Regions from separate parts of the Mesorhizobium sp. M0808 genome, predicted to be linked through region 1. Evidence: riboswitches for the same ligand, from Rfam matches in the RefSeq annotation. Region 1 holds a riboswitch; the other holds the start of a gene.
The links. Region 1 has a riboswitch for S-adenosylmethionine ahead of metX (homoserine O-acetyltransferase MetX). Riboswitches for the same ligand answer to the same signal wherever they lie in the genome.
Positions count from the first base shown of each region.

Region 2: another riboswitch for S-adenosylmethionine. It lies ahead of NKI25_RS05500 (O-succinylhomoserine sulfhydrylase); the one in region 1 lies ahead of metX (homoserine O-acetyltransferase MetX).

Region 1 covers NZ_JAMYOX010000003.1:106,084-109,289, reverse strand. The annotation lists gene metW (methionine biosynthesis protein MetW) at 1-572, opposite strand, end outside; gene metX (homoserine O-acetyltransferase MetX) at 688-1,857, opposite strand; SAM riboswitch at 1,950-2,027, opposite strand; gene hisC (histidinol-phosphate transaminase) at 2,166-3,206, shown strand, end outside.
Region 2 covers NZ_JAMYOX010000002.1:526,149-529,354, reverse strand. The annotation lists gene araD1 (AraD1 family protein) at 1-77, shown strand, start outside; gene NKI25_RS05510 (hypothetical protein) at 105-635, shown strand; gene NKI25_RS05505 (2'-deoxycytidine 5'-triphosphate deaminase) at 573-1,667, opposite strand; SAM riboswitch at 1,803-1,880, shown strand; gene NKI25_RS05500 (O-succinylhomoserine sulfhydrylase) at 1,951-3,141, shown strand; gene NKI25_RS05495 (glycosyltransferase) at 3,178-3,206, opposite strand, start outside.

The DNA.
Region 1 (3,206 bases):
CAGAACCACCACGGCATCGAGAAGCCGATCCGCTGGCCATTGGCGTCGAGCGCGGTCGCCTTTTCCACCGTCGCGCCAAGCTCGTCGCACAGATTGACGAAATCGCGAATGGTGCAGAAATGGATGTTGGGGGTGTCATACCAGGAATAGGGCAGGTCCCTGGTCACCGGCATGCGGCCGTTGAAGAGCAACGAAAAGCGCACCCGCCAGTGGCCGAAATTCGGGAATGAGACGATGGCGCGGTTGCCGATCCGGAGCAGTTCGTCGAGCACCAGCTTCGGATTGCGTGTCGCCTGCAAGGTCTGCGACAAGACGACGAAGTCGAAGCCCTTGTCGGGATAGAATTGGAGATCCTTGTCGGCATCGCCCTGGATGACCGACAGGCCACGCGCCACGCATTCGTTGACGCCGCGCTGCGACAGCTCCAGGCCGCGGCCATCGACCTTCTTGGTCGCCTGCAGCAATTCGAGCAGCAGGCCGTCGCCGGAACCGACATCCAGCACCCGCGACTGCGGCGGGATGAGATCGGCGACGACTTCGAGGTCGACGCGCTGGGCGCGGTTGACGCTCATGCGTTCGCCTCTTGCCTGGCGCATGATCCTGATCCGAAAAGTCTGCAACTTTTCGGGGTCATGCGCTGATGCCTGGCGCATGGTCCTGATCCGAAAAGCCGGCAACTTTTCGGGGTCATGCGCCGAGCCCTCTCGCCCGAGCGGCCGAGGCGATGAAGCCTTTGATGGCGGCGAACAGTTCGGGCTCGTCGAGCAGAAAGGCGTCGTGGCCGCGGTCGGTCTCGATTTCGACGAACGATACCGAGGCGCCGGCCGCGTTCAGCGCGTGCACGACCGAGCGGCTCTCTTCGGTCGGGAACAGCCAGTCGCTGGTGAACGAAACCAGGCAGAAGCGCGTCTTGGTGCTGGCGAAGGCATCGGCCAGCCGGCCGCCATGGTCGGCGGCGAGATCGAAATAGTCCATCGCCCGGGTCATGTAGAGATAGGAGTTGGCATCGAAGCGATCGACGAAGGTCATGCCCTGATGGCGCAGATAGCTCTCGATCTGGAAGTCGGCATCGAAACCGAAGGTCAGCGCTTCGCGGTCCTGCAGGTTGCGGCCGAACTTGCGATGCAGCGCTGCTTCCGACAGATAGGTGATGTGGGCGGCCATGCGCGCCACCGCCAGCCCCTTTTCCGGCCGCTTGCCATGCTCGAAATATTTGCCGCCGTGCCAATCGGGGTCGGCCATCACCGCCTGCCTGCCGACCTCGTGGAAGGCGATGTTCTGCGAAGAATGGCGGGCGCCGGTCGCGATCGGCAGCGCCGAGAAGACGCGCTCGGGATAGCTGGAGGCCCATTGCAGCACCTGCATGCCGCCCATCGAGCCGCCAAGCACGCTGAACAACTGTTCGATGCCGAAATGCTCGACCAGCATCAACTGCGCCCGCACCATGTCGCGGATGGTGATGATCGGCAGGTCGAGCCCGTAAGGCTTGGCTGTGGCGGGATTTGTCGAGGCGGGGCCGGTGGAGCCGAGGCAGCCGCCGATGACGTTTGACGAGATGACGAAGAAACGGTCGGTGTCGATGATCTTGCCGGGGCCGATCAGCACCTCCCACCAGCCCGGCTTGCCGGTCACCGGATTGGTGTTGGCGACGTGCTGGTCGCCGGTCAGCGCATGGCAGACGAGGATGGCGTTGGAACGCGCGTCGTTGAGCGTGCCGTAGGTCTGGTAGGCGATCTGGAACGGCGACAGCAGCGTGCCGGCGTCGAGCTTGAGCGGCTTGTCGGCGCCGAAACGCAACACCGGGCTCGACGGCTGGTCGGCCTCGTTGTTGGTTTTTCGAGCGCGCAAAGCGACCATCACATCTCCTTGCCCGGCCTTCCGTTGTCCACCGGTCCGGGCAACAGCCAGTCAGGGCAACAAAAAACCGGCCATGCCTTCGCAAAGCCGGTTACAAGATGCAAACGGCCCTTTAGCAAGTTGTTTAACGTGGCTGCAAGCCGACCGGCCAAATCACCACGGAACTGTCGATGCTCTTCTATGACTCGCGCGTGGGTTCGTCAACGGCAAGTTCTTGATCCCGAATTGCCGCCCCTCGACATTCCGGGCCACGGCTTGTATTTCCGCTGCGGCCTCCGGATGGAGGCATCCTCGACGGATTTCATGGAATGAGCCAGACACCGGATCAGACACGTCCAAGGCCCCGCGCCGGCATCATGGACATTGAAGCCTATGTGCCCGGCAAGAGCGCGGCGCCTGAAGGTGTCGCCAAGGTCCATAAATTGTCGGCGAACGAGAACCCGCTCGGTCCTTCGCCAAAGGCGATTGAGGCCGCGCGCGCGGTCGCCGACAAGCTCGCGGTCTATCCCGACGGCAGCGCCAGGCGCCTGAGGGAAGCGATCGCCGAGGTGCACGGGCTCAACCCGGCGAACATCGTCTGCTCCAACGGCTCCGACGAGATTCTAGGCCTGCTGGCGCAGACCTATCTCGCACCCGGCGACGAAGCCATCATCACCGAACACGGCTTCATGGTCTACAAGATCTACATACAGTCGGCCGGTGCCGTCCCGGTAACGGTCAAGGAGACCGATGAGCGCGCCGACATCGATGCGATCCTCGCCGCGGTGACGCCGGCTACCCGGATCATCTTCCTTGCCAATCCAAACAATCCAACCGGCACCTACGTGCCGTTCCAGGAGGTGCGCCGCCTGCATGCCGGCCTGCCGCGAAACGTGCTTCTGGTGCTGGATGCAGCTTACGCCGAATATGTCCGGCGAAACGATTATGAAGCCGGCGTCGAGTTGGTGGGCAGCGCGGAAAACGTGGTCATGACCCGCACTTTCTCCAAATTGGGCCTGGGCGGGGCGCGGATCGGCTGGATGTATGCGCCAATGCACGTCATCGACGCGATCAACCGCGTGCGCGGGCCTTTCAACGTCAATGCGACGGCGATCGAGGCCGGCATCGCGGCGATCCACGACCGCGCCCATATCGAACGCAGCGTCGCGCACAACGAGACCTGGCTAGCCTGGCTGAGCGAGCAACTAAGCGAGCTCGGGCTGCGGGTGACGCCGAGCGTAGGCAATTTCATCCTCATCCACTTTCCCGAGGATAAAAAGCATTCGGCGGCGGCCGCCGACGACTACCTCAGTGCGCGCGGCTACATATTGCGGCGCGTTTCCGGCTACGGTTTTCCGAGCGCGCTGCGC
Region 2 (3,206 bases), on a different contig from region 1:
CGCAGGATTTCGGCCTGCCGCTGCGCAACCCGCTTGAAATCGAGCAGCCGGTGAAGGTGGCGGTGAAGGCGTTGTAAACTGGTGACAGAATTCAGGAGCGAAAAATGAACGGCCTGCGGATTGGCACTGTGTCCGTAAGTTTAGTCCTGTTCCTCGCCTATTTCTCCCCGGCGGCTTACAGCGCCGGACAATGCAGCGCAAAATCCTATCGCGAAGCCCGGATGTCGATGACTAACCGGCTTCTGGCCACCGGCTATTCGAAATCGCAAGTGAGCTTTCTGATGCGCAACGCGGATCGCATGACGTCCGCACTCCGCGCTGACAGACTGAACGACAATGGCAGAGCCTGCGGTATCGACTCCGCCAGAGCCCATGTGCTGGGATGTCTCGGCAAGCAGTTGTTCCCCTTGCAGTCCAGCTCAAGCGCCTCACTTGACGACGAGAAGCAAACCAGAGGATTTGGGGGAAGAAGCGATTGGCAGTGCGAGAACTGCTCTTTGTCGGTCAGTTTCATGGCTGCCTTGGCGCCGCGAAAGAATATCTGTTTCGCAGCTGACGTCTTGCGACCAAGCTCAGCGCGCGGTGCGGAAATGCTTGGACAGTTTCAGGCCCTGCGCCTGATAGTTCGAGCCTAGATCTGTGCCGTAGAGCGCCTGCGGCCGTTTCAGCATGTGCTCGTAGACCAGCCGTCCGACGATCTGGCCGTGGTCGAGGATGAACGGCACTTCGTGGCTACGCACCTCGAGCACCGCCCGGCTGCCGGTGCCGCCCGACGCCGAATGGCCGAAACCCGGGTCGAAGAAACCGGCATAATGGACGCGGAACTCGCCGACCAGCGGGTCGAAAGGCGTCATTTCGGCGGCGTAGAGTGGCGGCACATGCACCGCCTCGCGCGACACCAGAATATAGAATTCGTCCGGATCGAGCACCAGCTCGCCGGCACCGCTCTTGTAGAGCGGCTCCCAGAAATCGACCACATCCTGCGCGGCGCGCTTGTCGACGTCGACCAGGCCGGTGTGGTGCTTGCCGCGATAGCCGACCAGCCCGTCCTTGTCGCCGTCGAGATCGATCGACAGCGCGATGCCGCCGCCTGAGATGTTGGGCGGTTCGGTGGCGACCAGCATCTCGGCGCGGTGCAACTCGTGCAGCTCGCTTTCCGACAAGAGCGCATTGCCGGTGCGGAACCTGATCTGCGACAGCCGCGAGCCGGTCCGCACGACGATCGGGAAAGTGCGCGGGCTGACCTCCAGATAGAGCGGGCCTTCATAGCCGGCGGCGATCTTGTCGAACTCGTGGCCACGGTCGGTCATTACCCGGGTGAAGATATCGAGCCGTCCGGTCGAGCTTTTCGGGTTGGCGGAGGCGGAAATGTGCGCGGGCAGCGCCAGGCTTTCGAGCAGCGGCACGATGTAGACGCAGCCGGTTTCCAGCACGGCACCTTCGGCGAGGTTGATCTCGTGCAGCTTCAGCCGGTCGAGCTTGTCGACAACCCTGTGGTCCGGGCCGGGCAAGAAGGAAGCACGCACCCGCCAGGCCTTGTCGCCGAGCCTGAGGTCAAGGCTGGCCGGCTGGATCTGATCGGCATCGAGCGTGCGCGGCGATTTCAGCGCGCCCGTCTGGAACAGCGTGGAAATATCCTGATCGGGAAGAATGCCTGTCTGCCGCAAGGGTCTGGCTCCGTTCGAACGCCGGGCGAGGTCTTGTTCTGTCGCAGGTCCGACCGTGGACGCCTTTGGCACCTGCTTGGTACAACCCTCTTAATCATGCCGGCAATTGACGCAAGCGTGGCGCGGGTCTAAAGCTCGTTATCCCGTGGTGATTTGGCCGGTCGGCTTGCAGCCACGTTAAACAAGTCGCTAAAGGACCGTCGGGCCGCAAGGCCATATGGACCGGTTGCGACTTTCGCGACCGGTTTTTTGTTGTTTGGACCAATTTTGGTGTTTGGATGGAATGATGACCAAGAAGCGCGGCTGGAAGCCTCAGACCGCACTCGTGCATGCCGGGACGCTGCGTTCCGGCTTCGGCGAGACCTCCGAGGCGATGTATCTCACCCAAGGCTATGTCTACGAGACGGCGCAAGCGGCGGAGGCCCGCTTCAAGGGCGAGGAGCCGGGCTTCATCTATTCGCGCTATGCCAATCCGACGGTCGACATGTTTGAGAAACGCATGTGCGCGCTGGAAGGAGCCGAGGACGCGCGCGCCACGGCATCCGGCATGGCGGCGGTGACGGCAGCACTGCTGTGCAGCGCCAAGGCGGGCGACCATATCGTGGCGGCGCGCGCGCTGTTCGGCTCCTGCCGCTGGGTGGTCGAGACGCTGGCGCCGAAATACGGCATTGAGGCAACGCTGGTCGACGGCACCGACATCGCCAATTGGGAAAAGGCGGTCAAGCCCAACACCAAACTGTTTTTCCTGGAAAGCCCTACCAATCCAACGCTGGAGGTAGTCGACATTGCCGCCGTCGCGGCACTTGCCAATTCGATCGGCGCCAGGCTGATCGTCGACAATGTCTTCGCTACGCCCTTGCAGCAGAAACCCCTGCAGCTCGGCGCCCACATCGTCGTCTATTCGGCCACGAAGCATATTGACGGCCAGGGGCGCTGTCTTGGCGGCATCGTTCTGTCGGACAAGAAATGGATCGACGAGAACCTGCATGACTATTTCCGCCACACCGGCCCAAGCCTCTCGCCCTTCAATGCCTGGACGCTGCTGAAAGGCCTGGAGACGCTGCCGCTACGCGTACGCCAGCAGACGGAAAGTGCCGGCCGCATCGCGGATTTCCTGGCCGAGCGCCCGCAAATCGCCCGCGTCATCTATCCCGGCCGCGCCGACCACCCGCAAGCGGCCGTGATCCAGAAGCAGATGTCGGGCGGCTCGACGCTGATTTGCCTCGATGTGAAGGGCGGCAAGCAGGCGGCCTTTGCCTTCCAGAACGCACTCGACGTCGTGCTGATTTCCAACAATCTCGGCGACGCCAAGAGCCTGATCACCCATCCGGCGACGACGACGCACAAGAACTTGACCGATGAGGCCCGCGCCGAGCTCGGCATCGGACCGGGAACGCTCAGGCTGTCAGTTGGCCTTGAGGACGCCGACGACCTGCTCGAAGACATCGAGCAGGCACTGAGAGTTGCCGGATAAGGGCTGGCCGAACAGAGGCGAGCGGGGACGCGCCGATCAGGCGCCGGACGGGGTCTCTTCCAGCT